Jilunia laotingensis: one gene and its partner. The protein of the gene in region 1 interacts with the protein of each later gene in a pairwise test. Links are inferred from orthologs where the notes say so. Each region holds a gene or a part of one and is shown on either strand. Other genes may lie near its edges.

Region 1 (15,366 bases):
TATCCCGGGAGACTTTTGTTTAATTTATTTTAATTTATTACACTTATGAAAACTAAAGAATTACTACTGGCACTCTGCTTAATCTGTGCATCTACAGCTTTTTCTCAAAAAATGTACTTAACAAGGGCTTACTCACCGTTTACTGAAGTAAAGTATACGTATGGAAGCCATGACAAGGTGATTGAGACCGATGATCAATCAAGCTATCATCTGAAATGCAAATATACTTACAATGATCTGAATCAATGCATTCGTGAAGATGATTATCAATGGATGGATGACGATCAGGAATGGTTGTATGCCGCCTATATTCTTTATACGCACGATGAAAAAGGAAATCTGGCTACAAGGATCAATTATAATTTAGACCCTTCTACACGCGAATTCGTTAAATCCGGATTAATGACTTACGAATATGATGTTAATAACCATTTAGTAACCGAAAATACAGGAATATTCTTTGGAGAAGATAAAGAAAGCGCAACTCCCTATATGCGCCGTACATTTACCTATGATAAAAACGGAAATATGCGAACAGTACTTTATGAAGACAATGAAAATATGTTTGGAGGGGATACCGAATGGATTGAATCGATAAAAGGAGTATATCAATATGACGATCTCGGAAAACTGGTAGCAGACAGTTCATTCACCGTAAGTTACGAAACCAATGATTGGGTCTTTAATGAAAAAAACCTTTATGTTTACGATAAAAATGGAAATGTAACCCTCCATGAATATTACCATGGCGTTGACAATGGCACTCGTTGGAGCATATCTTCCTTTGAAGAATACGAATACGACCCGTCTAAATTGGCAGCAGAATATATTTATCCGGTATCATACGAATCGGGATGGCCGAAATTCGACAACATCGTCAATGAAAGAATAAAAGAGATCTCCCACCAAAAGGACGATAACGGTATCATGCAATTGTACGATACATACGCTTATGAATATTCCTCTACAGGAACCAGTTCCATTGAAACACCACAAATATCCGATTCGGGCAAGCTGCTTATTTATCCGAATCCGGTGAAGGAATCATTTACGTTGAACCTAGAGGACAAATATATGCCGGTGTATGTTTACGATACAGAAGGACATCTGAAAGTAATGTTCTCCAATGCGGAAGGAACATTGGATGTATCCGGCCTTCCGACTGGCATTTATTTCGTGAAATGCGGCAAGCATACAGCGAAATTAGTGAAAGAATAAGATAATCGAGACACATTTTACCAAGAACGGAGAGGTTAATACCTCTCCGTTAATTAAACCACCTACAGTGATGACAAATTAGTATTTCTAATTTAAAAGTTATTCACAAAAACCACATAAAACCATTAAAGAGCCACATATTATCCTTAAATCATGTTATAAAACACATGTTTTTATTTTGATTATTTGCAGATATCATTAAAAGCCGTACCTTTGCAATGTGTTTTTCATAGTATTAGATTTAAGGTTAACAAAGGTTGGAGTACAGCGGTACTCCTTTTTTTATGTCCATACGTCTCTTCACCCTACCGAATATCCCCCTTTCCACACATTTCTTATATTATACAAAAAGTTTTGTCAATATAAAGTTGTACTTTCAATAAAATTCTTCTGTAGGGAGATATCTAAAAAGAAAGCCCATAAACTATTAAAAAGATGATTTCACATTAAATCTATAAGTTAAATCATTAATTACCAGAAATAATATTCCATACTCACCAAATAGCCTTATCATCGGAGAAAGAGAAAAATCACCATCTATTTTAAATTCATTTATCCAATAATAAAGAAAACAAAAAGCATATTTTTATTGTATTTTATTTTACATTTGATTATAATATTAATATATTTGAAACAAGCTTAATAAACCCCGGGGACCTTTTGTACAATTATTTAATTCATTATGCTTATGAAAACTAAGAAATTACTATTAATGCTCTGTTTAGTCTGTACATCTACAGCTTTTTCTCAAAAAATGTACTTAACAAAGTCTTATTCTCCTTACATGGAAGTAAAATATACGTATGGAGAGAATGATAGGGTGATTGAAATGGAAGATCGAGCGAGCTATACCCTGAAAAGCAAATTCACATACAATGACTTGAACCAATGCATACGCGAGGATAATTATCAATTAATGGATGATGACGAGTGGCTACATGCATCATATCTTGTTTACACGTATGATGAAAATGGAAATCTGGCTACAAGGATTAATTACAACTTGGATCCTTTCTCACATGAACTCGTTAAGACAGGATTAATGGCTTATGAATATGATGACAAGCATCATTTAATCGTAGAAAATACAGGATTGTTCATGGGAGAGGAAAAGGATAAAGTAGTACCTTATATGCGTCGTACTTTTACCTATGATGAAAACGGAAAAAAGAAAACAGTACTTTATGAAGAGAACGAAGAAATGTGGGGAGATGAAGATCCTGTATGGAATGAGTCGATAAAAGGTGTATATCATTACAACGATCTTGGCAAACTGGACATCGACAGTTCCTTTACGGTAAGCTATGAAACCGGTGAATGGGTTTACTACGATAAAAACACTTATGCTTATGACAAAAATGGAAATATAACCCTACATGAATATTATTATGGAGCTGCTGACGGCACCCGCTGGAGTATTTCTTCTTTCGATGAATATGAATACGACCCGACTACATCAGCAGCAGAATATGTATATCCGATAAACCACGAAATTGTATGGCCTAAGTTCGACAATATCGTCAATAAAAGGGTAAAAGAGATTTCCCACCAAAAGGATGATGACGGAATCATGCAATTATACGATACGTATATCTATGAATATTCCCCTACAGGAACCAGTTCCATTGAAACAGCACAAGTATCAGATTCGGGCAAAATGCTCATTTATCCGAATCCGGTGAAGGAATCGTTCACTTTGAAGCTGGAAGACAAACGTATGCCGGTATATATTTATGATGCAGAAGGACGTTTGAAAGTTTCCTTCTCCGATGCAGAAGGAACATTGAATGTTTCCGAGCTTCCTACAGGCATTTACTTTGTGAAATGCGGCAAATATACAACTAAATTAGTGAAAGAATAAAAACAATTGATTTCCTATTCATCAAGAGAGGAGAGAATCAAAATTTCCTCCTCTCTCTAAAAGCTTTAAAACAAATGCCTAGATGCTGACCAATAGAAACAGAATCATTTATTTCGTTATTGTTCAGACATTTACAATTAGGATAACAGGCATTAATACCCAGTGTATTGACCATTAATACCCAGCGTGCTGAGTATTAATATCCAGCATGTTGACCTTTAATATCTGTCACGTTGGATATTGATAGCCGTCAAAACGACCATTAATCCCCATCAAAACAACCACAAACATCTCTGTCCCTTAATTTAAAAACTATTCACAAGTATCTATGGGAATCATTAAATAGGCACATATCATTCTTAAATCATGTTACAAAACATACTTTTTTATTTGGATTATTTGCAGAAGTCACCAAAAGCCGTACCTTTGCAATGTGTTTTTCATAGTATTAGATTTAAGGTTAACAAAGGTTGGAGTACAGCGGTACTCCTTTTTTTATGCCCATACGTTATGCTGAACCTATATAACACACGAGCTTACGATCTTTATTAACGAATACAAATCCGAAATAACAGTCTTCAAATTCTTCGGAGAAAATCCTCTAACGTCTCCTGCCCTTCAAGTCCAATCTTTTTTCTCATTCTGTAGCGGGCGGTTTTCACTGTTTCGGGAAGAACCGACAGCATTTGCCCGATCTGTTTATTAGTCATCCCGATCCGCACATAAGCACACAGGCGAAGATCGTTTTCAGAAAGCGAAGGAGCAATTTCTTTCAGTTTAGTAAAATATTCGGGATGCACCTTCTCAAAATGAAGCTTGAAGTACTTCCACTCATCATCCACCGTGAGATTACTCTTTATTTGTTTGCTCAACATAGCCGATTGTTCCCTGCCAAGCTCACCTTCCTCATTGAATCTCTCAACCTGTTTGAGCAACTCCTTCAGCCGATTGTTCTTTTCGGACAATATCAATGTAGTAGATGATATCTCTCTGTTCTTAGAATCTATCTCCAACTGAAATTTCTCATTCAGTAGTTTTTCATTCTGAAACAGAATAGCCAATTGATTGTTTTCCAATTCTTTCAGTTGCCTCTTGTCCTTTTCTCTTTTGCGCAGCGTCCAAAAGATATAACATGTCAACAAAGTCACAATCAAAAGGAAAGCAGAAACCATCAACATCATATTCCTACGTAACCGGGCTTTCTCTTTCATTGTACTCAATTTCATCTCATATTTTTCAATTTCCGCCTGGACAACCAGCTTGTTTATTTCCATCATTTTCAAATTAGGAAGTAACGAGTCACGATACGATTCGTATTTCTTCAAATAATGATAGGCACTATCCACTTGCCCGAGCAGCTCGAAAGATTGATTCAGGCCATATAAAATAGGTTGCAATTTAAATATTCTTTTTTGCAGCAAATAAGCCTGCCTGTAACAGTATAAAGCACTATCGGCATTCGCTTTCATCAGAAAATAAGCACCCCTGTTTACTAAAGTACTTGCCAAAACGTTCTTATTACCCAACCTTTTTGCAAGCTCATAAGCCTTTTGCGAATAGATTGCCTCCTTAAAATCTGAAGCGCTGAAAAGAGAAACCATCACACCGATCTGAAAAATCGTATCATTTTGTATCTCAAGATTTTTAATTAAACCTTTAAGAATATGCACTGATTTATCTTTTTCACCCAGTTGATACAGCGTATTACTGATATTCAATTTGTTTTTAGCCTCACAATTTATGCAATGCAGTTTCTTAAATTCATCCTCCCCTTGCAATAAGTACTTCAGAGCGTTCTCATATTCTTCCACATCATTGAACAACACTCCAAGTGCTATACAAGTCATGGCAAAATTGAATCGATCCTTCTCCTCGATAAATTCTTTTTCAAGTTTTTTAAAGATCCGGAATGCCTCAAACCATTCACCGCTCTCATGCAATAACCGCCCCTTAATGTAAAGGAAACGATTATAATCATATTTATAACGTAAAGTATCGATGGATGATAAAGTCCGGTCTACTAAATCCATTGCAGACGAATGGTCATTACCCATTTTCAACCATAAATTCCAGTAAACTGCTCTTGCCGATAAAACAGGATTTTTCTTCATATCGGCAATTTGCCGTAACTTCATGACCTCCGGACGGAACGCTTCATGAGGCAAATCCATAAAGTCTACTTCTTCCAACTTATTAGCAATAGAATCAAATTCCGAATCCACCCATTTCCACTTATAGTCATATCCATGAGCTGACTGACAAAGAAAAAAAGACAAAAGAAAATATATCGATGTGTGTTTTATCATAATACAAAAGTATGAAAAAAGGCCTGTTTACCAAAAACATATCGTACAAACAGCAGCCGAAAACGAATTTCCAAGAATCAACGATTCTTATTTTGTCCAATAATCCCGGAAAATAATGCATGTATACCTTTTGTCTACGCTTCATTTAAGGTATTTCAAACAAATCGTCCTAACTTTGTCAATGCCAATCAGAACAAATACGAAATTCTATAATAAGGTAATCTACACATCTAACTTATTGTCAAACTAAAAAAAATTGAATTATGAAACGACTCTACGCATTTCCTCTATTTCTTGGCCTCATGCTGATGAACAGTACATTAATGGCGCAACAAGAAAATGCTTTTATGAAAATTGATTATTCCACCGGTACAGCGAATGCTATCGCTCCCGATGGCAAATGGGTTGTAGGTGGAAGAGCCGGTGAAGCTTTCATATACAATACCGAGGCACATCAACTTCAGGACTTGACAGAAACAGGTACGATAATCAGTGCCAATGCAGTTAGCAATAGCGGGATTATTGCTGGAAGCTATGGCCCTAACACGATGGAATTGAAACCAGTATATTATAAAGACAGTAAATGGAATGAACTCGAAAACACAGGTTCAAATGACATCGGTGAAGCTTTTGCCATCTCTTTAGATGATAAAAAGATAGCCGGATATATATTGGATAATGCCGTAAAAAAACCGTCCATCTGGACTTTGGAAGGGAATGAATACAAAATCCACATCCTTCCTTCTCCCGAAAAGGATATATTTGGAATGAAACCTCAAGGAGCTTTGGTAACAAATATGTCTGCAGACGGGAACATACTGGTTGGACGATTCAGAGACTGGAGCGGAATGTATAATCAGATTATCATCTGGAAACTGGATGAAAGCAAAGGTGAATACGATTATCAGTTATTAGCCACCGACATGATGTATAATACTGAAGCCGAGAACCCAGGGCCATCCTTAGAATTTTCAGACTTTGTAACAGCCGAATACGGCACACCGGAATATAAAGAACAACTTGACGCTTTTAAAGCAGCGGTCGAAAAGCGCAACGAACTGATGAAAGAATTTTATAAAGGTGTTAGTTTGGATATAGGTTCGGTTCCTCTCAGCTACAACGGTCAATACTTGGCAACCAGCATTACGATGCCCGATCCGGAAGATACATCAAGCTCAATCAATCACCCCATTCGCTTTGATCTGAAAAACAATACCAATGTGATTTTCAGTAAACAAAGCGATAACATCGTATGCTCGGTAACAAATGAGGGACTTCTCATGACGGCATCCCCTTACAATGACCTTGTAAGAAACTCTTATATCATTAAAGATGAAAACCAAGAAGATCTTTTACCATTAAATGAATGGTTGAAAGAAAAACATAATTTCGATATCGATGCTGAATTACCTGAATCAGAAGATAATGACAATGTTATGACCGGCACTGCATTTCTCAGTAAAAACGAGCGGAATATTTATTCATTTATTTTTGACGTGAACAGTTTCACCTATATAAACTTCTGTATCCAATTATCAGATAAACTAAATCCTACTTCCATCAAAAATATTGAAACCCCAACCAATGAAATAATAGCGTATACAAAAGGACAAACCTTGTATACCAACGCCATTTCAGGAAAGGTGGATGTCATTGATTTGGTAGGCAAGATTGTTTACAGCACCACTATCAACGATAACGATATTGATCTTGCATACTTACCTAAAGGCGTCTATATAGCAAAAATCATATCGGGAGCAAAAGAAATTTCAAAAAAGATTATAATCAGATAAAGGTTTCCTATAACAATACAAATTCGATATAAGATTTCAAGATATATTCCGTGTTGAGATGGCTTTTTAAAGAAAGCCATCTCATTTGTGTATTCAATAAATATCTCTGCCTACAAATTACGAATTGATACTAAATTCTTACTAAAATCTAATAAGTGATAGTCATTTCTTAATTCGTGTTATAAAACATCCTTTTTTATTTGTATAATTTGCAAATATCATCATAAGCCGTATCTTTGCAATGTGTTTTTCATAGTATTAGATTTAAGGTTAACAAAGGTTGGAGTACAGCGGTACTCCTTTTTTTATATCCATACTCTAGCTTTATCTAAAAAAGCCCGGAAAGGACATTTTATTCATCTCCCCCCGGGCATTCACTCTAGGAATATATAAATAGTCAAGTTTAGTTACTCATTGAACCAATCGATCTTCTTTGAGAAATACATTACGGCAGCCAATATCACAAACAACCCAAGACTTCCGGCAAGCAGCGCATAGGTTTCCAACTGAATGAGAATAAATATATACACATACAATATTATCAACAATCCGCCCATAATAAAGGCCGGTTTCTTTTTCTTGATAATCCCTAACATATACCCGCTAACCAAACCGATCGTAAGTACAGCAGATATCAGATAAGCCATGTTGAAACCAAGATGCTCGGATATGGAAAGTAACAAGCTGTAGAAAAGACACAATGCCAGACCAACCAACAAGTATTGCAAAGCGTGTATTCGAGTCTTCTCCATAATTTCTGTAAAAAATATCACAGTAAACGTCAACAGTATAATCAAGACCGCATATTTGGCGGAACGCATGGATTGCTGGTACTGTTCGACAGGAACTTTCAGGTTCACTCCGAAATCGGAATCAGCAATATCACTGACTACCATCGCTGAAGGGTCTACCAATACCTGAGAGTAATTACGGTTGAGATTCAGCACCTGCCATTGGGCTGAAAATTCATCTGCGGTAACGTCCCGATTTTCCGGAAGAAAACTACCAACAAAGCTGGGAGTATTCCAATTAGCTTTCAAATTGACTTTCGTAGTTTTGCCCAACGGAGTGAAGTTGACGGACTGAGAGCCTTTCAACCGTATCTTCATCTCATAAGGAATCTTCTGCTCTCCTTTCAGGGAGGAAAGGTCAACTAAGGTATGTACACCGGTATTTTTAATTCCAAGTCCATCCATTCCGGGTTCAAACACGTAGACAGAATCATCTATCGCAATACTGACCTGCTCACTGATTCCACGCATATCCGTGAGATTAAAACAGACAGCAGCTTTATCAAACCGTATCAAGTTCATATCGACACCACTTTTCCGAAGTTCTTCCGAACTGAAATAACCTTTGAAGAGCAACTCCGATTGATAAACATTAACCTCATAAATTCCTCGACGAAGCAGCTCGGTATGCAACTTTCCATCTACCATGAGTTCATCAGGAAACAATACTACATTGCTGACAACAACCTTTGGTTTTCCGTCAACTTCAGTCGTAACAGGATATTGTAAGTTAAGATAAGGGCCCGTGACGGTCTGTGCCAAGCTCCATTTTTGACTTACTTCATCGATTGCCTCCTCTTGCGTACGCCCTCTTTCGGAAATCATTTCCTTGATCATTATCATCGGAATAAGTAGCAACAGAATCAATACCCCGATAACTACTACTTTAATCGTTTTCGAAAAACGATGCAAACAGCCGTTGGCTTGTCTTTTCGTCTCATTCAGGTTTTCATTAAAATCATCCATACTTAGAATAGTGTTAAGTGAATTATTAGAATAGTTATTATAAGATTCCCATTACGCCAATTGCAAAGATCGCGTCAAGTAGATTTCAAGAAACTTTCCAATGCATCAATGTGCGCTTTAAATGCTTCCCTCCCTTGCGGAGTGGCTTGGAAAGTGGTTTTCGTCTTCCTTCCCACGAAAGCTTTCCGGCAGACAATATAACCAAGCTCTTCCAACGCTCGAGTATGGCTCGCCAAATTGCCATCCGTCAATGAAAGCAATTCTTTCAGGGAATTGAAATCGGCTTCATCATTAACCATCAAGACAGCCATAATCCCCAATCTGACCTTGCTCTCAAATGCTTTGTTTATATTCTGAAATGCTTCTATCATCAATTACTTTTTCCTTTCGTACTGCAAATAAAATAATACTCCATACAAGATGTGGAATCCACCGAACCCGATAGTCCAGAACATTAATGCATGCCCTTCAAAAAAACAATCGATAATGCCCAGACAAAGAAACGAGTACCCCAGCCAGCCTAAATTAGAATAGGTAAACTTAGAAGCATTGACTAACGAAAGTCCATAAAATAATAACATGACGGAAGAAATCAGACCATAATCCTTATGCATGAGCAAAGCAATACAAAACAAACCGCCTACCAATAATGGCAAAGAGAAATTCCATGCAATACGATAAGTTATTTTACTGAAAAACTTTTGCCCTGTCTTTTTCGCCTTATACCAGGAGAGTATATAAGCGGTAATCGCTGCAGCGACTAATACAACGGAAGCTATTACTATCAACTCCACATGGGAAGCTCCCGAACTAAGTGTTCCGACTGCCAAGTAAGAGCCTATCAACGAATATATCCCGGCCAAGACTGCAGTCATGCCACTAAGAGAAACAAACCTGGAGGACTTTTCCATCAACTCCTTTATCTCATTTACTGATTCTAATGCTTTATTCTTATCCATATAAAAGTACTTTGCGCTACAAAGTAAAATAGAAATTATCAAAGAACAAAACAATATCAGAAAAAAATGAAATCGGGATGCAATTCTTTCAAATTACATCCCGATTTATTACCCCTTAAACACATCTCTGTGTTCAACCTATTGAATTTATGTCAGAAATCTTATCTTTAGAGTGTTTATAGATTCATTTTTTTGATTGCTCAAAGATAAGAAATAAAATTCATAAAAGCAATATGTAAAAGCATTTATTTTTCCTGCAAAATAAAATCTTTTCAATGGGTAGCAGTTTTCGACTCATGAAATACCGAAAACAGGAGTATATCTCAGCCACTAAATATGACTTTTACAGGAAATAGATACCGCAAAAAATCCGCTATTTAAAGGACTATCGGCATAATGCAATTGAAAAGACAAACAAATCATTGTTTTTTATACTACTACGCTATAAATCTGAAAATAAACCTTTAAATTTGCACCGTTTATATTAAATAGAGGTCATAACATAGTATTCAACAATAACTAAAGAAATCAATATGGAATATAATTTCAGGGAGATTGAAAAGAAATGGCAGAAACGGTGGGTGGACAATAAAACTTACCAAGTGAAGGAAGATGAATCGAAACAAAAATTCTATGTGCTGAATATGTTCCCTTATCCTTCGGGAGCCGGGCTGCATGTAGGTCATCCGCTGGGATATATTGCTTCGGATATCTACGCCCGATACAAACGCCTGCAAGGTTTCAATGTTCTGAACCCGATGGGATATGACGCTTACGGCCTGCCTGCCGAACAATACGCCATCCAGACCGGACAGCACCCTGCAATTACGACTGTCAACAATATCAACCGTTACCGCGAACAATTGGATAAAATAGGTTTCTGTTTCGACTGGAGCCGTGAGATACGTACCTGTGACCCTGACTATTATCACTGGACACAATGGGCATTCATCAAAATGTTCAACAGCTATTACTGCAATGATAAGAAACAAGCCCGCCCTATCGAAGAGCTGATAGAGGCTTTCGGAACCATCGGAACAGAAGGTCTTAACATAGCCCATGGCGAAGAACTCTCATTCACTGCCGATGAATGGAAAGCAAAAAGTGAAAAAGAGCAACAGGAAATACTGATGAATTACCGGATTGCTTATCTGGGAAACACGATGGTAAACTGGTGTCCTGCGCTCGGCACAGTACTTGCCAACGATGAAGTAGTGGACGGGGTTAGCGAACGTGGCGGTTATCCGGTGATCCAGAAAGTGATGCGCCAGTGGTGTTTACGAGTATCTGCCTATGCCCAGCGTCTGCTCGACGGACTGGATACGGTAGACTGGACAGATTCCCTGAAAGAAACCCAACGTAACTGGATCGGACGCTCGGAAGGGGACGAAATGAAATTCAAAGTAAAAGACTCGGATGTAGAATTTACCATCTTCACCACCCGTGCAGACACGGTATTCGGTGTTACATTCATGGTGCTTGCACCGGAAAGCGAGCTGGTGGCGCAACTCACTACTCCCGGTCAGAAGGCAGAAGTCGATGCTTATCTGGAGCGTACCAAAAAACGTACGGAACGCGAACGCATCGCTGACCGCAGCGTCAGTGGCGTATTCTCAGGAAGCTATGCCATTAATCCGTTAACCAACGAAGCAATTCCTGTATGGATCAGCGATTACGTGTTGGCAGGATACGGTACGGGTGCTATCATGGCAGTGCCTGCACATGATAGCCGCGACTACGCTTTTGCCAAACATTTCGGCCTTGAAATTCGTCCGTTGATAGAAGGATGTGATGTCAGCGAAGAGAGCTTCGATGCCAAAGAAGGCATTATGATTAACTCTCCGCGTCCCGGTACACCCGAAGGAGGGCTGGTACTGAACGGACTGACTGTAAAAGAAGCCATCGCCAAGACAAAAGAATATATCAAAGAGACTGGACTGGGACGAGTCAAAGTTAACTTCCGCCTCCGGGATGCCATCTTCTCACGCCAACGTTATTGGGGCGAACCGTTCCCCGTCTACTATAAGGACGGTATGCCTTATGTGATCGATGAATCCTGTCTGCCGCTCGAATTACCGGAAATTGACAAATTCTTGCCTACTGAAACCGGTGAGCCTCCATTGGGACATGCTACCAAATGGGCATGGGACACAGTGAACAAATGCGTGGTAGAAAACGAGAAGATCGACCATATTACCATCTTCCCGCTCGAACTCAATACAATGCCCGGCTTTGCCGGATCATCCGCATATTACCTCCGTTACATGGATCCTCACAACGAGGAAGCATTGGTTGCTCCTGCTATAGACCGGTATTGGAAAAACGTAGACCTGTATGTGGGCGGCACCGAACATGCTACCGGACATTTGATTTATTCTCGTTTCTGGAACAAATTCCTGCACGATCTGGATATATCTGCGGTTGAAGAGCCCTACCAAAAACTTGTCAACCAAGGAATGATTCAGGGACGCAGTAATTTTGTTTACCGCATTAAAGATACCAATACATTTGTATCACTGAATTTAAAAGATCAATACGAAGTCACCCCTATACATGTAGATGTGAACATCGTATCCAATGATATTCTCGACATAGAAGCCTTCAAAGCATGGCGTCCCGAATATGAAACGGCAGAATTCATTCTTGAAGATGGTAAATACATCTGTGGCTGGGCTGTCGAAAAAATGAGTAAATCTATGTTCAATGTGGTCAATCCGGATATGATCGTTGAAAAGTACGGAGCCGACACACTTCGCATGTACGAAATGTTCCTTGGTCCGGTGGAACAATCCAAACCGTGGGACACGAACGGCATCGACGGTGTACATCGCTTCATCCGTAAGTTCTGGTCATTGTTCTACAACCGCAACGATGAATATCTCGTTAAAAACGAACCAGCCACGAAAGACGAACTGAAAGCACTACATAAACTGATAAAGAAAGTTAGCGGGGACATCGAACAATTCTCATATAACACTTCTGTCAGTGCATTCATGATCTGTGTCAACGAACTCAGCAACCTGAAATGTAGCAAAAAAGAAATACTCGAGAAGCTAATCATTGTTCTGGCTCCCTTTGCTCCACATGTATGCGAAGAACTATGGGAGACACTGGGAAACACCACTTCCGTTTGCGATGCACAATGGCCGGCTTTCAATGAAGAATACCTAAAAGAAGATGTGGTAAGCTATACCATCTCTTTCAATGGAAAAGCACGCTTCAACATGGAGTTCCCGGCAGATGCAACAAGTGATGCCATACAGACAACCGTACTGGCAGACGAACGTTCACAGAAGTGGACAGAAGGCAAAACACCGAAAAAAGTAATTGTAGTTCCGAAGAAGATTGTAAACATTGTGATATAACGACTCATACTTATTTATATGCATAAACCTACCAAAGCTGAAGTGAGGAGAGAAGTCAGGGACTATCTGTTCATCACATTGGGATTAATCAGTTATTCGTTCGCTTGGGGACTTTTTCTGATTCCTTACCAGATCACTACCGGAGGAACTACCGGTATCAGTGCTATTATTTATTATGCTTCAGGATTTCCTATCCAGTGGTCATATTTCATTATCAATGCTATCCTGATGACATTCGCCATCAAGATACTGGGTCCGAGGTTTAGCATAAAAACAACGTATGCCATCTTCATGATGACTTTCTTCCTGTGGTTATTCCAATATTTGGTAAACAACTATCTGGTGACACCGGACATGACCCCGGACGGTAAACCGCTTGTATTAGGCAAAGGCCAAGACTTTATGGCATGCCTCATAGGAGCCTCCTTATGCGGTTTGGGTTTAGGTATCGTATTCAATTGCAACGGAAGCACGGGTGGTACGGATATCATAGCCGCCATTGTCCATAAATACAAAGATGTTACATTAGGGCGTATGGTTATGCTTTGTGATGTCATCATCATCAGTTCTTGTTATTTTGTCTTCAATGACTGGCGCCGCGTCATATTCGGTTTTGTCACCCTGTTCATCATGGGTTTCGTATTAGATTATATCGTCAACAGCGCCCGCCAATCCGTACAATTCTTTATCTTTTCGAAAGAATATGAGAAGATAGCCGATCGGATAACAAAAGAAACCCATCGTGGCGTGACCGTACTCGATGGTACGGGATGGTATAGTAAAGGCAATGTAAAAGTATTGATAATACTCGCTTATAAACGCCAATCGGTGGAAATATTCCGGTTGGTGAAAGACATAGACCCGAACGCATTCATCTCTCAAAGCTCGGTAATCGGAGTGTACGGAGAAGGGTTCGACAGGTTGAAAGTAAAATAAAAAGGTAATAAAGTTACAGGCGAGAATAGGAATTTTATTCCTATTCTCGCCTGTAACTTTATCATACTACAATAAACTGCACAGATTCCCGGCTATTATCTGAGCGAGAAAGTACCATGATATAATTTCCTGCATGAAGATTCTCAAGAGGGATTTCCATAATACCATTTCGAACAATCACATCTTTAGTCAACACTAATAATCCATTAAAAGCATATATATCCATTCGAATGAAATCGGCTTCTGAAAAAGAAACAATCAACTTCCGTCCCTTTATCGGATTATCTAGAATCCTATAAGCAGGAATTGATTTATATTCAGAGATAGGAAGTATTGATTCACAAGTACATCTGTAACCATCACAATAAAGAGATTTACCATTATGCCGGACACTGAGTAACATTGAAATATCACCTGTCGGTAAATTTTGAAAAGGCCTAGTAAAAACATATTCTCCACCTATTCCCTCTGTACAGGCATCTTCTGCTGGATAAACATATCCATATTCAGAAGTTATGTCATTGAAATAAAACTTTCGACGGAGAATACCTTCTATTTTCAAAGTATCGATATGCAAAACCTCCAACTTCTTTCTATTACCACAAATATATTCATCATATTCTATTTGATCTCCAACCATCAAATTGAAATCATAAATCAATTCTTCTTTTGTTTCAGAACTCTCATTATAAGGCTTTCCAACAAAATAAATCCGTTGATCTTCTTCACGGATAGCACCTTCATATTTCTTAACATCAGGTTGACTACAAAAGTTTCCATAAATCTTCTTATAAGTTTTCCCTAAAATCAATGTGTCTACATCACTTATTATAGTCTTATACCCGTCCATTCCCCAATGGGCACTTGTAATCCACTCACAATTACCATCCATTATAAAAGATTGATATTGATAACTAGTTTTTTCTGTAATAGGATAACAATAATCCAAATAAGAATTAGAATAACCATATACATAATAAATTTGGTTTGGTTGAGAACTTACTTCAGAGGTTACAACCAAAAAGATATTTATTACATCTAAATCTACTTGAATTTGATATGATAAATCTTTCAAACATTTATTATCAATCCCGTTTTCGTCTGTGATTTCCGTTTCACGAATAAAGATGGAATCATTAGACCAACTTACTTCCACGTCTATAGTACTATT
Region 2 (16,703 bases), 2.2 Mb from region 1 along the record:
TAATTCTGTTGCTTCTGCAATCGCTTTATAATGTTGGTATATGCCTTCTTGAGAAGGTTTGTTATAATAAGGTACTACAGATAATATAGCATCTACCCCGGTGAAATCGTCGTTTTTTAAAGTTTCTACAACTGCGCGAGTATTATTTCCTCCTACTCCAAGTAAAATAGGTACCTTCCCATTAACACGGTCAATTACCATCTTTTTTATTTTCTTCTTTTCATCCTCTGTCAATGTAGGTGTTTCAGCCGTCGTACCCAATACACACAGAAAATCTGCATTGTTCTGTAACAAGTAGTCCACCATCCGCATCAATGCATCGTAATCAACGCTCTCATCTTCTTTGAAAGGAGTAATCAGTGCTACCCCCATTCCTTTCAATTTAGTTTGTATCATGAGTATTAATAATAATCTCTAAATAATTTGATTGCAAAAGTACTAATAATTTCAATTTTCCCGGCAAAAATATTATATAAAATAAGAATCTGGCATGAAAATGTTACGAAATAAGATCTAAAAACTCCTCTTCGTTCATTAGCTTTATACCAAGTTTATTGGCTTTTTCAAGTTTTGCTGGCCCCATGTTTTCACCTGCTAATATAAAACTGGTCTTTGTTGAAATACTTCCCACATTCTTGCCTCCATTTCTTTCAATAATATCTTTGTATTCATCACGTGAATGATGAGTGAATACACCACTAATAACAATGGATTGTCCAGCAAGTTTGTCAGTATGATTACTTAAATCCTCTTCGCTGAGTTGGAATTGTAAACCTGCTGCTTTTAATTGGTTAACCAATTCTCGGTTTGATTCATTAGCGAAATAACTTAGTATACTTTGAGCTATTCTTTCTCCGATTTCATCGACACTTACTAGTGATTCTGAATTTGCCTTCTCCAATGCTTCTATGTTTTTGAAAGCTTTTGCTATTTTTTTTGCAACTGTCTCACCCACAAAACGGATTCCTAATGCAAAAATAACTCGTTCAAATGGAACTTCCCGGCTTTGCGCTATACCGTTAATAATATTTTCTGCTGACTTTTCACCCATTCGTTCCAACCCTTTTATGTCATTAACGGTTAATTTATAGAGGTCTGCGGTGTTTTTGATGAGCCCGATACGATAAAACATATCTACTGTTTCAGGCCCTAAACCGTCTATATTCATGGCTTTTCTACTTATGAAATGTTCTATTTTGCCTTTGATTTGTGGTGGACAGGCTGTCTCATTTGGGCAATAATGCGCAGCTTCTCCTTCATATCTGATTAGTTTGCTTCCGCATTCTGGACAGTTCGTAATAAACTTAACTTTCTCACCAAGCATGAAAGAACGTGCTTCTGTATCAACTCCCGTAATTTTGGGAATAATTTCGCCACCTTTCTCAACATATACCATGTCTCCGATATGAAGATCAAGTCCATCAATAATATCAGCGTTGTGCAAAGATGCACGTTTAACAATGGTGCCTGATAATTGTACCGGATCGAGATTGGCAACCGGGGTAACGGCACCTGTCCGTCCCACTTGGTATGTGACTAAGTTAAGTCTGGTAAGTGCCCGTTCTGCCTGAAATTTATATGCTATAGCCCATCGCGGAGATTTAGCCGTAAATCCTAAATTTTTCTGCTGTTTTAAGCTATTTACTTTTAATACGATACCATCCGTTGCTACAGGTAGATTTTTTCTTTCTACATCCCAATATTTGATGTAATCAAAAATTTCTTCCAGAGAATGACATTTACGCATAGCCTTTGAAATTTTGAATCCCCAAGTGGATGCTGCTTGTAGATTTTCGTAATGACCGTCATAAGGTAGTTCTTCTCCCAGTAAATAATAGAAATATGCATCGAGTTTGCGAGAGGCTACAATTGAAGAGTTTTGTAGTTTCAAAGTTCCAGATGCCGCGTTTCTAGGATTAGCGAATAAAGATTCCTCGCGGGATTCTTTTTCGCGGTTTAATTCTTCGAATACTTCCCAAGGCATCAATATCTCTCCGCGGATCTCAAACGATTTTGGATAATTATTTCCATGTAACACAAGCGGGATTGATCGGATTGTTTTTACATTGTCTGTTACATCGTCTCCTTTTTCCCCGTCACCCCGTGTTACTGCGCGGACTAATTTGCCATCTTCATAAGTCAAGGAAATGGAAGTTCCGTCATATTTCATTTCACAACACATCTCGAAATCTTCATTCAAAGATTTCTTTGCCCGCTCATAGAATTCGGCAACTTCGTTTTCAGAATATGTGTTTCCTAGTGACAACATCGGATATTTGTGTGAATACTGAGTGAAGTTTTTATTCAGATCGCTGCCAACACGCATGGTTGGCGAGGTATCATCTTTGTATTCGGGATGTTCTTGTTCCAAGTTTTGCAGTTCATGCATCATGTCATCAAACTCTTTGTCTGAAATCTCAGGAGCATTTTGGATATAATAATTATAATTATGCCGGTGAAGTTCGGCACGAAGATTTTCTATTTTTTCTTTTACAGTCATAATTTCCAAGATTGTTTCAGGCAAAAATACAGGTTTATCTTTTAATATTTGTAATTTTGCGGAAAATTAAAGATTATGCGCATTGATATAATAACTGTTCTTCCAGAGATGATTGAAGGTTTCTTCAGTTGCTCTATAATGAAACGTGCTCAAAACAAAGGCTTGGCAGAAATTCATATTCATAATCTCCGCGATTATACTGAGGATAAATATAGACGTGTCGATGATTATCCTTTCGGGGGATTTGCAGGTATGGTGATGAAAATAGAGCCTATTGAACGTTGCATAAATGCTCTGAAAGCAGAGCGTGAATATGATGAAATTATATTCACGACTCCGGATGGTGGGCAATTTGATCAGAAAATGGCTAATAGTCTCTCATTAGCGGAAAATCTTATAATTCTTTGTGGACATTTCAAGGGAATTGATTATCGTATTCGAGAACATTTTATAACGAAGGAAATAAGTATTGGTGATTATGTATTGACGGGTGGAGAATTAGCTGCGGCTGTAATATCAGATGCCATTATTCGAATTATTCCAGGAGTGATATCAGATGAGCAATCTGCTCTTTCCGATTCTTTTCAAGATAATTTGCTGGCAGCTCCAGTTTATACACGACCAGCAGAATATAATGGATGGAAGGTGCCGGAGATTCTTTTATCAGGTCATGAGGCAAAAATAAAAGAGTGGGAATTGCAACAGTCATTGGAACGTACCAAAATGCTACGGCCGGACTTATTAAAAGAATAATCTAAGGTGTAAATAAAAAAGAGGAAGATGATGATGTGTTTATCTTCCTCTTTTTTTATTTATGCATTTTAAGTAAAGGATCAATTATTTCAGTAGTGTAAAAAAGGCTTATCTAAGTTTGCTTATTGACACTCTTAATTCAAATACTTGCATTTAATGGAAATAGCAATTCTCTATCTTAAACCCTGCGAAGGGTTATTGTATGTTTTCAATTATACCTCTAATGCACCTATAATTTCATCGACAGATTCGAATTTATGTCTATCTAGGTAATTATTTATACCATCTATTACTTTGATGGTAACTTCAGGATCTATAAAATTTGCAGTACCGATCTGAATAGCCGTTGCTCCTGCTAGTAAAAATTCTACTGCGTCTTTCCAATTCATTATGCCACCCAATCCAATGACAGGAATATTTACCGCTCTTGCTACTTGCCAAACCATGCGTAATGCAATGGGTTTTACCGCAGCTCCGGACAATCCACCTGTTATTGTTGATAAGACAGGTCGTCTACGTTCGGCATCAATAGCCATACCGAGTAATGTATTAATTAATGAAATACTATCGGCACCTCCTGCTTCTGCGGCAAGGGCTATTTCTGTAATATTAGTTACGTTTGGTGATAATTTAACGATGAGTGTTTTTTTGTAAACTGATCGTACTGCTTTTACTACTTCTTCGGCACCTTTAGAAGTAACTCCAAAAGCCATACCTCCTTGTTTTACATTAGGGCATGAAATGTTTAACTCTATGGCAGAAATTTTGTCAAGTTCATTAATAATTTGAGCCGTTTCCATGTAGTCTTCTATAGCGGATCCGGAGACATTTACAATCATATTTGTCTGAACATCTTTAATACGTGGATATATATGTTCAGTGAAATAATGTACACCCTTATTTTGCAGTCCCACAGCATTTAACATACCAGAAGGGGTCTCTGCCATACGCGGGTATGGATTTCCTTCACGATTGTGAAGGGTCGTTCCCTTTACAATAATACCACCTATTCGCGCAATATCAATGAAATCGGCAAACTCTTCACCGTATCCGAATGTGCCTGAAGCAGTCATTACCGGATTTTTCATTTGTAATTCACCTATGTTTACTTTTAAATTTGCCATAGTAGTTTATTTATATTAAAAACAGGTCCTTCTTTACAGACACACAGATTACCTTCATCGGTATTTTCTACACAACAAAGGCAAGCACCGATACCGCATGCCATCATATTCTCTAATGACACTTCACATGGTATATTATTACTCTTTGCATATTTAGCTATTGCCATCATCATCGGTTTGGGACCACAAGTATAAATTTGTTCAAATTGTATCTTTTTTAAGATGGAGTGTTGGGTAACGTATCCTTTCTCACCGTAACTTCCATCCTCCGTTGTAGTATAAACTTCTCCATATGCAGAAAAATCATTTAACTGCAAGAGATCTTTATCCGTGCGTGCTCCTAAAAGAAAAGTGGGTTTACAATCATTTTTAGCAAGTTGTTCACCTAAATAAAGCATTGGGGCTATTCCTACGCCACCGCCTACTAATAAAAGTTTATTAGAAGGATTTTCCGGTATTGTAAAATAATTGCCTAAGGGCATTATAGCATTGATTACGTCTCCTTGTTTGGCTTTTGCTAATTGGTGTGTTCCATCACCCACAAGTTGAATTAAAAACCATACTTCATTTCTTTTTCGGTCTACATAATTAATAGAGATTGGACGGCGTAAAAAAGTTGATGGAGAGCCGTCAATCCGTATTTCTGCAAATTGTCCCGGTAACATTTCGGGGAGTAGTGACTGAGATGTTAGCTTTAACAACACATAATTTGTATGTAGTTGGAGGTTCTCAGTTACTGTCAAGTCTAAAATAAATTTTTTCATATACTGAGTTTAAATTTATATTTTGATTGCAAAGATACGGGAAAATGTGTAAACTCTCGGTTATCCTTTTTATTTTTCAGGGCGAAAGGTTTCATATGTATTATCATCGAAAAAAATTCTTATTTCAGTGATTTTTCGTGCAGGTCTTTCTTTGTATATAATCTCTTGTTTTACAATATCTTTAGGGGTGTTTAATGGCTTTTCTAAGGGGATTTCCTTGCGATTTTCTGAAATATTTGTCCCATTGCCAGAATTTAGTGGATTCTCAGAAGCGAAAAGTGGGTAATTTTCCTTTTTTGGAGATATTGAGACTTCTTCTTCACCGGTCATTGTCCCTTTTCCTGTTAAAAGCCAATCCAAACTGATATGGTTGTATTTATCATGTAGGCGCATGATAAAGTCAGTACTGGGGTATTTATTACGATCTCCCAAAGTGTGAGAAATAGTTGCTTGAGCCACTCCGATGCTTTCAGCAAATGCCGCAGCTGTCATTTGTTCATGCTCCATAATCATTTTAATTCTATCTTTAATATCCATATTTTTCTATTTTTACAAATGGCTTATATTTGTGTATATTTACATATGTGTACCTTGTACTAGGGGATTACAAAGGTAAATATATGATTTTACATTAGCAAATTAAAAGTGTGAATATTTAAAATATTACGATCGTTAATATTATATTTCGATTGTGATTTACGTTTATGGTTGTATATATGAAAAGTATATTTTATATTAAAGTGAAAGTTTATATTAAATGATTAATCATTTAATATAAAGTAGTTTACTATTTATTTATTTTCATATTTAATGATGATCACACTCGTTTACTGCTTTCATGCATAAATAATTGTATCTTTTATTGAGTATAATATTATAATTTAGTGATTTATAGTATTATAGTTGCAATAGATAGAAATGTTAACCATCTTATTATTACATATGTTTATCAGGATTATTTTTTGCGATACATCTATATTATAAACGTGAATCGGTTGTGATTATTTCGATTGTGATATATTTCAATCGTTAATAGTATTGTTGTTAATTTAATTATTTACATAAGTAAATAATTGTCAGAGGTAATGAATTAAATATCATCAATAAAACTCTGCTATACAAATAAAAATTATTTACTTATATATCAAATATTCCTTTTTAATTAAAAATCTCTGTAACTTTTATATACAATCTTACATATGCTTTCTTTTTTTTGATTCTATAGATGTTAATAAATAATTAATCTATTGATATTCATAATATTGTGATCACTTATTGTAATGATTTTAGAATGTAATATAGGTTTAAGTTTTAAATGGTATATTGTATATATTTGAAAATAAATGATTAATGATTGTGATGTGTAGAATAAGTATGGAAATATATTGAACTTAATCAATATATATATTATTAGATCATAAACTATTTTCGTTTAATTATAGAGTTTATTATTTGTTCATTTAAGATATACTTAAAAGAGAAATAAAGATTATGTATTCAGATTTTTATAGAAAGGTATTTTTTGAAATAGATGAGGATATGTATTATGATATGTTCACTTTTTTGATGCCTATATACACCCTATAATGAAGCAAGATGATAGGGTTAGGGTGAAGATCAAATAGGCATCAAGGTTACGGACAAATTCAAAATTTACATAGTGAAAATTTAGATGTGTAGTATTAGGTTTAATTAGTGGAGAATATTAAACACCAATTCGCGAAGAATATCTCCATCATTTGCAGAGTTGTTATTTATACCTTTGGATTTTGCATCTGCATATCGTATTTCCCCAATAATTTGCATGACCTTTACTCCACTGTAACGTCGCATAGCAATGAGATAATCTCGGGCAGCCCAAGGAGATCTTAATCCTAACCAATTAGCTATTCCTTGTTCTGTTTTTTCAGGAGAATAATATGCTAGCATTAAATTAGAGTAAAATCCAAAAAGCAAAGAGAGACTCATTTGAATAGGATTGGTTTTTGGATTTTCTTCAAAGTATTTTATTATTTTATTTGCTTTGAGAATATCTTTTTCTACTAAAGCGCTACGTAATTCGAAATTATTATAGTCTTTACTAATACCTATGTTCCGCTCTATTTGTTCTGGTGTAATACGGTGCTGTCCTACAGGAAGTGTGATGATAAGTTTCTCCAATTCTCCCGTTAAACGGCTCAGGTCAGTACCTACAAAATCAGCCAGCATAGCGGTTGCCTTTGGATCCATATCAATCCCCTTTTTCTTCATATATGAACTGGTAAAAGCAGGTAGCTGTGATTCTTTTATCTTTTTCGATTCAAATAAAATACCTGTCTTTTCAACTTCTGCAGCTAATTTTTTTCTTTTATCTAAAACTCCGTGCTTATGACATACGACAAGTATCGTTGAAGGTAGTGGCTTCTGTAAATAGAAAGATAATTCATCAATATTACGAATGGCTTGTGCTTCTTTTACAACTACAACTTGATACTTTGACATCATCGGATAGCGTTTAGCAGCATTTATCACAGTAGCCACATCAACATCTGCACCATATAGAATGGTTAGATTAAATTCTTTTTCAGTTTCAGTCAATACATTTTCTGTGATGTAATCAGTGATCAAGTCGATATAGTATGATTCTTCCCCCATTAAGTAATAAATAGGGCGATATTGCATTGCCCTCAATTCTTTGAGGATATCATCGCAACTCAGTTCTTGTTTTGCCATTGATATAAAATTTATGAATTGAAAGTTTCTTGAGATTTTCCTTCAAGAAACTTTAGTTTGTTTTATGTTTACCAATCAAACTTTAGGTGTTTTACTGTTTTTTTCTCATCAATAATCATACGTAGAGAATCAATTCCTATTTTTACATGTTCCTCTACATAGTTTTGGGTAACTATATTGTCACTTTTATCAGTTTTTACACCTTCGGGAATCATAGGTTGATCAGAAACTAATAACAATGCTCCTGTCGGTATGTGGTTGGCAAAACCGCAACTGAATAAAGTTGCAGTTTCCATATCAACGGCCATGGCGCGGGTCTTTTTCAGATATTCCTTAAAGGCATCATCGTGTTCCCAAATACGGCGGTTTGTGGTGTAAACAGTTCCTGTCCAATAATCACGCGCGTAGTCACGGATAGAAGAAGATACGGCACGTTGGAGCATAAATGCTGGCAATGCAGGCACTTCTGGGGGAAAATAATCGTTCGAAGTTCCTTCACCACGAATTGCAGCGATTGGTAAAATAAGGTCGCCTATTTTGTTTTTTTTATCAATACCACCGCATTTACCTAAAAACAGACAAGCTTTAGGATGAATGGCGCTTAATAGGTCCATGATAATGGCCGCATTGGGGCTTCCCATACCAAAATTGATGATGGTAATGCCATCTGCACTGGCGGATATCATGTTTGCATCTCGTCCTAATATAGGTACGTTAAATTTTTCGGCAAATATTTCTACATACTTGTTGAAGTTTGTCAACAAAATATATTCTCCAAAATCCTCTAAACTACGTTTTGTATACCGGGGTAACCAATTGGTTACGATTTCTTCTTTTGTTTTCATAAGATTCATTAAATTTGTGCGCTCTTTAAAAGAGCCATTATTTAACTTACAAAAATACGAAATGTTATCGTTAAACTTACCTATCTTTGATACAAAAATAGTGTCACGAAACGGAAAAAATGTTATTTTCGATGTGATTCGTAAACGATATGTTGCCTTGACACCTGAAGAATGGGTACGGCAACATTTTGTTCATTTTCTTATTAACTATAAAGAATACCCGAGCGCGTTAATGGCTAATGAGGTATTACTCAATTTAAATGGTACAAAGAAACGTTGTGATACCGTATTATACCGAAGGGATCTAACAGCAAGGATGATTATAGAATACAAAGCACCACATATCAATATAACACAAGCTGTATTTGATCAGATAACCCGTTATAATTTGGTATTGAGAGTTGATTATTTGATAGTAAGTAATGGTATGCATCACTATTGTTGTAAGATGGATTATAATAATCAGTGTTATACATTTCTTGATGATATTCCGGATTATAAAGTATTATGAGTATTTATAGCAAGAAGAATTGGAATACAAATTACCGAAATAATGGATATATGATAATGTAATTTGTATTCCAATTCTTTTTTTATTTTACAGTTTCGTTAGTTTGCGTATTTTTTTTCTTGCGTGAGAATCGTTCCTGCCACTTTTGCATTAATTCATAGAAGCTCGGAATATAAATTGTGGCGAGAATGGTATTCATTGCCATTCCGAATACAACTGCAGCTCCTAGGGCGATGCGGCTTTCTGCACCTGCACCGGTTGCAAATAGCAAAGGCATTACTCCTAATACAAAGGCAAAGGATGTCATTAAGATAGGTCTTAACCGTACATGTCCTGCTTCATATGCTGCATCCCTGATCGAATTTCCTTCTGCTCTGAAATCTCGAGCAAACTCTACGATAAGAATACCGTTTTTTGCTGAAAGAGCAATAAGTAAGATTATTCCGATTTGAGTATAGATACTTACGGGTGTTCCCATAATGAAACAACCGATCATTGCACCTAATAAAGCGACTGGTAATCCCATGATTGCAGCTATCGGGCTGGTCCAACTTTCATATTGAGCTGCTAATACAAGGAAGGCTACTAATAATGCCATAAGGAAAACGATGGTTGTTGTACTTCCTGCCTGTGTTTCTTGGTAAGCGACAGAAGTCCATTCATAACCAAACTCTCCTCCTAATTGCTCGCTAATTAATTCCTGCATTTGCTGGATACCTTCTCCAGAAGAATGTCCGGGAGCGACATTACATGTTACTGCGGCTGTTTGGTACATATTATAACGATTAATTTGATCCTGTCCCAGTTGTTCTTCTAATTGAGTGAAGGATGAGAAAGGCACCATCTCTCCTTTTTCATTTGGAACACTGAGTTTCATTACATCGTCAATTACCTTTTGGGATTGATCACTTGCTTCTATTTTTACTTGATAGATCCGACCGAATTGTACATAGTCATTTACATAGGCTGCCCCCATGTAATAGCCTAATGTAGAAAAAACTTGGTTCAATTGGATACCCATAAATTGTACCTTGTCTCGATCGATATTCAGAAAATATTGCGGGACGTTAGCCTGATATTGACTACTGACAGAGGCTAATGCTGGTTTGGAGCGATAATTAGTTAGTAAAGTGCCAATAGCCTGTTGCATTTCTGTTGGTCCTAGGTTGCGGGTATCTTCCAGTTGTAATTGCAAACCTCCGGTAGCTCCGAGTCCAGGTATAGCAGGTGGCACCATTGCAAAAATTTGAGCTTCTTGTATACCATATGCCATTTCATTGAACCGTTGAACTACTGCAGCAGCTGTGTGTTCTTTGCCTTTTCTATCTCCCCATGGTTTTAGAACAACAAAATAGGTTCCTGAGTTACTCTGTTCGCCACCCATAATTGAGAAACCGGAAATTCCGATATAGTTTTTCACTTCCGGATAAGTATCAAGGATTGCATTAATCTGTTTTCCAACAGCTTGGGTACGTTCCAAACTAGATGCGGGTGGCAGTTGTACAACAGCGATAAAGTATCCGTCGTCTTCATCAGGAACGAAAGTAGACGGCCATTTTGTAAATAATAAGATTGCTATGGCAGTGAAGACAGCATATGAAATAAAAGCCGTTACCGGTCGTTCCAATAGCCATTTCACTATACGGTCATATAGTCCTTGCGTTTTATCATATGCTTTATTAAACCCTCTATAAATAAAAAATTTAGATGGTTTACTCTTGGTTAGAAATAAAGCGCAAAGTGCAGGTGTTAAAGTTAATGAGTTAAATCCACTGAGTACTGTAGAGGCAGCAATGGTTAAGGCAAATTGTTTATACAATTGTCCGGAAATACCACTGATCAGCGTTGTCGGAATAAAAACAGCTAGAAGTACGAGTACCACACCAACAATGGGACCGGTGATTTCTCCCATCGCTTTCGTTACAGCCTCACGTGGAGAATATTGACCGGTTTCCAACAGCCGTGAAGCATTTTCTACTACCACTATGGCATCATCTACTACAATTGCTACAGCTAATATTAAACCGAATAATGTCAAAGTATTTATAGAGAATCCCAAAGCAGCCATTACTGCAAGTGTACCGATGAGAGATACAGGAATGGTAAGGCATGGAATAATGACAGCACGCCAGTTTTGCAGGAACAGAAATATGACAAGTACTACCAATAAAGTTGTTTCGAGAAAAGTTACTAATACTTCGTTGATAGATTCGTTGATGACATCTGTTGTATCTAATGTAACACTATATTCAACTCCTGAAGGAAAGTTGGTGGCAAGCTCTTGCATTTTGGCCTTTACACCTTTTGATACATCCAATGAATTGGAACCAGGTTGTTGATAAATAGCAATCGCAGCCGTTGGCTTACCACGAAGTTGGGAAACAACATTGTAAGATCCTGAACCGAGATCTATACGTGCTACATCTTTTAATCGGAGCATCCTCCCTCCTTCCTCACTTCGAAGAATGATATTCCCGAATTCATTGGGAGAAGAAAGTCGTCCCTTCACACTTAAACTATACTGAAATGCATTCGTATTATTTTTCCCAATAGGTTGACCAACAGTTCCAGCACTAACTTCCATATTTTGAGCCTGAATAGCCTGATAGACTTCTGCCGGAGAAATACCACGAATGCGCATTGCCTCAGGATCTAACCAAATACGCATGGAATAATCTCCTGCACCCATTACGTTGACGGCACCAACTCCAGGGACTCGTGTTAATTGATCTACTAAGTTCAGTTTAGCATAATTAGTTAAATAAAGTCCATTATAAATAGAATCTTGGGCAGACATTGTAAGGAACATAACGATATTTGACGATTGCTTTTGTACTGTGACCCCCTGTACTATTACAGGCTCGGGAAGCGAGGATTGAGCGACACTTACCCGATTCTGTACTTGTACTGTTGCCATATCCACATCCGTACCTACTGCAAAAGTAATAGTTAATGAATATGCACCTGATGATGATGAAGTGGATGACATATAAAGCATTCCATCGACACCGTTAACTTGTTGTTCAATGGGGATACCTACTGTTTGAGCTACAGTCTCGGCATTTGCTCCAGGGTAGAAAGCAGAGACCTGTACAGTGGGTGGTGTTATGTCTGGAAATTGCGCAACAGGCAATATATTTAGTGTCACCAGACCTGCTACCACAATAATAAGTGCCAGAACAGTAGCAAAAATAGGTCGGTTGATGAAGAATTTTGAAAACATAAGTCAATAATTAAAAAGGTTGTTGAATAGAGTTATTAATGAGGACAGATACTTCTGACCTTATTTGGAAGAAGGATGTATCTTCATTCCATCTCTTACTTTCATCAATGCTTTTGTAACATATCGTTCTTGTGGGGATAAGCCACTGGTAATTTGTTGTAAAGTATCTTCTATAAGCTGTCCAACGGTAACATGACGGTAATTTACAATATCTGAGTCATTTACGACATAGAGATATCTTCCTAATTGATCTGTACCGATTGAAGCGGAGTTGACTAATAGAGCCTGTTTTTGTTCACCATAAGGAAGAGTAATGCTGACATATAATCCGCTTTTGAGCAATCCATCCGGATTTTCAAGGTTGGCCCGGATCGTAAGTGTTCCTGTATTGATATCAACATTAGGTGATAAATAGTCAAGTGTACCCGGATAAGTCTGGCTTCCGTCTTTACCCAACTTTACGGTTACATTTTTAGGAAGCTGTGACATTTCGTTATTAACTCCTGTTCTGAGATTGTTACTCATTAACATTGCAAGCCATTGATTGTCTGCAACATTGAAGTAAGTATACATCTTGTTATCTTTATAAAGAGTAGCTAACGTAACAGGTTGTATGGCAGCACTGATATAGCTACCGATATCGACTGTATTCCGGCTGACGGTTCCGTCAAAAGGAGCCCGGATATAACAATATCCCAAATTCGTACGAGCCGTGTTTAAAGCTGCTTCAGCATTACTTACTGCAGCAGTTTCTTCTGCGACTGCCGATTCGGCTTGTAACACTTGTATTCTGCTGACCGCATCACTTTTTAAAGCTTCTCGCATTCGGGTATAGTTATTTCGTGCATAAGTCAGTTGGGCTTGTGCTGTTTTAAGCGCAGCTTCTGCTTGTGTTACATTATCTTTGTAGATGGTCGGTTCGATGATAAACAAAAGTTGTCCCTTTTTTACTTTGCTTCCTGGAGAAAAGGAAGTCGCTTGCAATGTACCGTTTACACGGGCGACCAGATCTACAGTTTGTTCTGCAGTTAAATAACCCGGATAATCTTGGGTGAGTACGATATCTTTGATAATGGGTTTGGCTACGCTTATTTCAGGTATAGGCATCGTCCTTCCGGTAGCTTCTTTTTTATTTCCACAACCTGTAAGAAGTGGCAAAACGAGGAGGATATACATTAGTTTTTTCATAATCCGTAATTTATTATTCTTAATTCATAAAATCAATTATTCCACCCTCCACCTAATGCTTGATAAAGGGCAATCAACTGTAACAAAGAATTCCCTCGCGCTTGTACAAGTTGATTCTCATAACTTAATAATGAACGTTGTGCGTCCAACACATTTTGGAAAGGAGTGAGACCTTGTTTATAAAGATCCAGAGACAAGGTTAATGTTTCTTGTCCTTGATTACGTACTTCACGCAAGGCAACGATTTCCTTTATGGAATTGCTGTATGAAGTCATTGCATTTTCTGTTTCCTGAATAGCAGTTAAAACAGTCTGATTGAATTGATTGATAGATTCATCCAATTGTGCTTTGGCCAATTTAGTGGCATTCATCAATTTCCCTCCACTGAATATAGTCCAAGTCAAAGAAGGGGCTATTTCATATGTGAAACTTTTATGGTTAGACATGTCTTTAAAATCCTTTGATGAAAATCCAATAGCTCCTTTAAGAAAGACCTGTGGCAACCAATCTGATTTAGATGCCCCTACTAGTGCAGCCTGAGCGTTAACTTGCCGTTCGGCACTCCGTATATCAGGCCTTCTCATTAGCAGGTCAGCTGGTAAACCAATGCTTATTGGTTCCATGTAATCGGGTAAATCCCCTATCCGCTCAAGTGAAGGACGTATTTCTTGTGGATACATTCCCAGTAATACAGCTAATGTATTGACATATTGGTTAATACCTGATTCCAGTTGCGGAATGGATGCTTTAGTACTATAATATACAGATTTTGCTTGTGCTACATCAAGTTTTGAGACGAGGCCTGTATTAAATCTTACTTCCGTGATTTTTAGTACAGCGGCTTGCGAAGCACAATTCTTTTCTACCACTTGTAATTCTTGTTGCAGCTCTCTCAAGTTGATGTATGCTGAAGCAACTTGTGCTGACAAAGAGACCATTACAGCAGTATACTCTTCTTTGCTGGCGGCAAAAGTTTCTTTTTGCGCCTTTACGCGTTGCCGGATACTCCCAAAAAGATCCAGTTCCCAGTTCATGTTTAAAGTAGCATCATAATAATGTTGTGTTGATTGAGGTAGTTCGCTGATAGTACCGCTTGTTTGTTGTTTAGTCCATCCTGCATTTATACCTAGTGAAGGGAAGAAACTGCTTCGTTCCATTCGTAAATTGGCTTTTGCCATATTCATTCGATCAATAGCGGTTAGAACGGAGTAATTTTGGTCTATAGCAATGGCAATTAGCGAATCTAAAGTCTGATCTCCAAATGATTTCCACCATTGATCATTTACAGGAAGCATTTGTTGAAACACTTCTCCCCCCTCCTCCCACGATGAAGGTAAAGGGGTATCCAAATAACGATTCGTTGTCTGTGCTGATGCTACAGCATAAAGAAACATAAAGAGCAGTAAGCTCCACATACGTATATTCATAAGCTTAGGCTATTAAGAAATGAAAAGGAAACAACTAAATTATGAGTTTGTTTATGAAAAGGTTGGGTTTGTGAGGCTATAGTACTTATAGTAGGCAGATAATAAAAAAGAGGGTGTATAGACCCTCTTTTTGTTGTGATGTATAAAAGTATTTTAGATATATCTATTATTCAGCGCTCTTTCTGCGAATAGCTCTTTTGGTGGTTGGAGCTGGAACTTCTTCTAATTTTGGGGCAATTTCTACTCCTGCTAATTCCGGGTCTATCATAATGCGTCCACAGTATTCGCAAACTATCACCTTTTTGCGTGAGCGTATATCCAACTGTCTCTGAGGTGGAATCTTGTTGAAGCATCCACCACAGGCATCACGTTGCACATATACGATACCCAAACCGTTGCGTGAGTTCTTACGTATACGTTTGAAAGATTGCAATAGGCGTGGTTCTATTTTTGTTTCTAGGTCTTTTGCTTTATCTCTCAATTTTTCTTCTTCCTGCTTAGTCTCAGAGATAATTTCATCCAACTCGTTTTTCTTCTGGTCAAGATCTTTCTGCCTCTCTTCCAATGCAAGATTGCTTTTTGCTACTTCTTCTGATTTTTCTTGTTCTTCAGCAGTAAATTCCTTGATTCTTTTTTCACAGAGTTCTATTTCCAGTGTCTGGAATTCAATTTCTTTCGTAAGAAAATCATATTCGCGATTGTTACGCACATTGTCCTGTTGTGACTTATATTTCTCGACCGAAGCTTTGGCGGTTTCGATCTCTACTCTTTTACCCGCAATAGCTGATTTTAATTCATCTACTTCAGCTTTGATCTTATCAATACGAGTGCTTAAACCAGCGATTTCGTCTTCAAGATCCTGTACTTCCAAAGGAAGTTCACCTCTTAAAGTCTTGATTTTATCAATTTCAGATAGCATGGTTTGTAATTGGAATAAAGTTTTTAACTTTTGCTCCACGGTCAACTCATTTGGATCTTTTTTTGCTTCTTTAGCCATATTACTTTATAAATATTTTATGGGATTCGTGTTCACTTTACTCAATTGGAGTGTAAAATTAGGAAATAAACCCCGGATTATGGAATAAAAAATTTCTTTTGTATACTGTTCACTTTCGTAGTGTCCGATCTCTGCTATCAGAATATCAGATTCATGACCGAAATAATCATGATATTTAATTTCTCCAGTAATAAAAACATCTGCTCTATTACGAATAGCTAATGGTAATAAGAAGGCACCTGCTCCACCACATAAAGCAACGGTTTGAATTTCTCGGCCGGTCAATTTATTATGTTTCAAGCATCCGACTTCGAATATTTTCTTGATGCGTTTCAAAAATTCCAATTCACTTTCAGGAGCTTCTAACTCACCTATTATTCCGGCACCGACCTGTATCCAAGAATTCTGTAACGGATAAATATCAAATGCCGGTTCTTCATAAGGATGAGCTGAAATCAAAGCACGTATGACTTCTCCTCTTTTATATACGGGAAAAATGGTTTCAATTCGCACTTCCTTTTCATTATGTAGTTCTCCAATGGTTCCGGAAAAAGGATTTGCTCCTTCTTGGGCACGGAATGTCCCCTCTCCTTCAATGTTGTAACTGCACGAGTCATAGTTCCCTATATGACCGCATCCAACAGAGAACAGAGCATTAC

What was found.
Region 2: the proteins of leuS (region 1) and ligA interact in binary tests that used the Escherichia coli proteins (3 or more experiments, as listed by UniProt). The link is inferred for Jilunia laotingensis from one-to-one orthologs.

The regions. Positions count from the first base shown.
Region 1 is NZ_JACRTF010000001.1:1,514,256-1,529,621, reverse strand. What follows is about bases 10,106-13,459. They hold leuS (leucine--tRNA ligase), read left to right. Parts: upstream 10,106-10,427; coding sequence 10,428-13,259; downstream 13,260-13,459. Other genes in these bases: H8744_RS05820 (YitT family protein), read left to right, coding at 13,278-13,459. In the rest of the region: H8744_RS05865 (T9SS type A sorting domain-containing protein), read left to right, coding at 46-1,218; H8744_RS05860 (T9SS type A sorting domain-containing protein), read left to right, coding at 1,907-3,079; H8744_RS05855 (tetratricopeptide repeat protein), read right to left, coding at 3,658-5,385; H8744_RS05850 (T9SS type A sorting domain-containing protein), read left to right, coding at 5,649-7,178; cell envelope integrity protein CreD, read right to left, coding at 7,586-8,935; H8744_RS05840 (winged helix-turn-helix domain-containing protein), read right to left, coding at 9,010-9,306; H8744_RS05835 (hypothetical protein), read right to left, coding at 9,310-9,894; more of H8744_RS05820, read left to right, coding at 13,460-14,195; H8744_RS05815 (hypothetical protein), read right to left, coding at 14,257-15,366.
Region 2 is NZ_JACRTF010000001.1:3,725,328-3,742,030, forward strand. The notes cover bases 1-2,894. They hold ligA (NAD-dependent DNA ligase LigA), read right to left. Parts: upstream 2,501-2,894; coding sequence 500-2,500; downstream 1-499. Other genes in these bases: dapA (4-hydroxy-tetrahydrodipicolinate synthase), read right to left, coding at 1-396; trmD (tRNA (guanosine(37)-N1)-methyltransferase TrmD), read left to right, coding at 2,576-2,894. Outside these bases: more of trmD, read left to right, coding at 2,895-3,253; H8744_RS14440 (dihydroorotate dehydrogenase), read right to left, coding at 3,466-4,377; H8744_RS14445 (dihydroorotate dehydrogenase electron transfer subunit), read right to left, coding at 4,365-5,141; H8744_RS14450 (helix-turn-helix domain-containing protein), read right to left, coding at 5,211-5,678; holA (DNA polymerase III subunit delta), read right to left, coding at 6,834-7,853; H8744_RS14460 (AMP nucleosidase), read right to left, coding at 7,922-8,698; H8744_RS14465 (type I restriction enzyme HsdR N-terminal domain-containing protein), read left to right, coding at 8,760-9,209; H8744_RS14470 (efflux RND transporter permease subunit), read right to left, coding at 9,292-12,432; H8744_RS14475 (efflux RND transporter periplasmic adaptor subunit), read right to left, coding at 12,493-13,620; H8744_RS14480 (efflux transporter outer membrane subunit), read right to left, coding at 13,653-15,047; H8744_RS14485 (zinc ribbon domain-containing protein), read right to left, coding at 15,214-16,044; H8744_RS14490 (Nif3-like dinuclear metal center hexameric protein), read right to left, coding at 16,051-16,703. UniProt on the Escherichia coli protein: DNA ligase that catalyzes the formation of phosphodiester linkages between 5'-phosphoryl and 3'-hydroxyl groups in double-stranded DNA using NAD as a coenzyme and as the energy source for the reaction.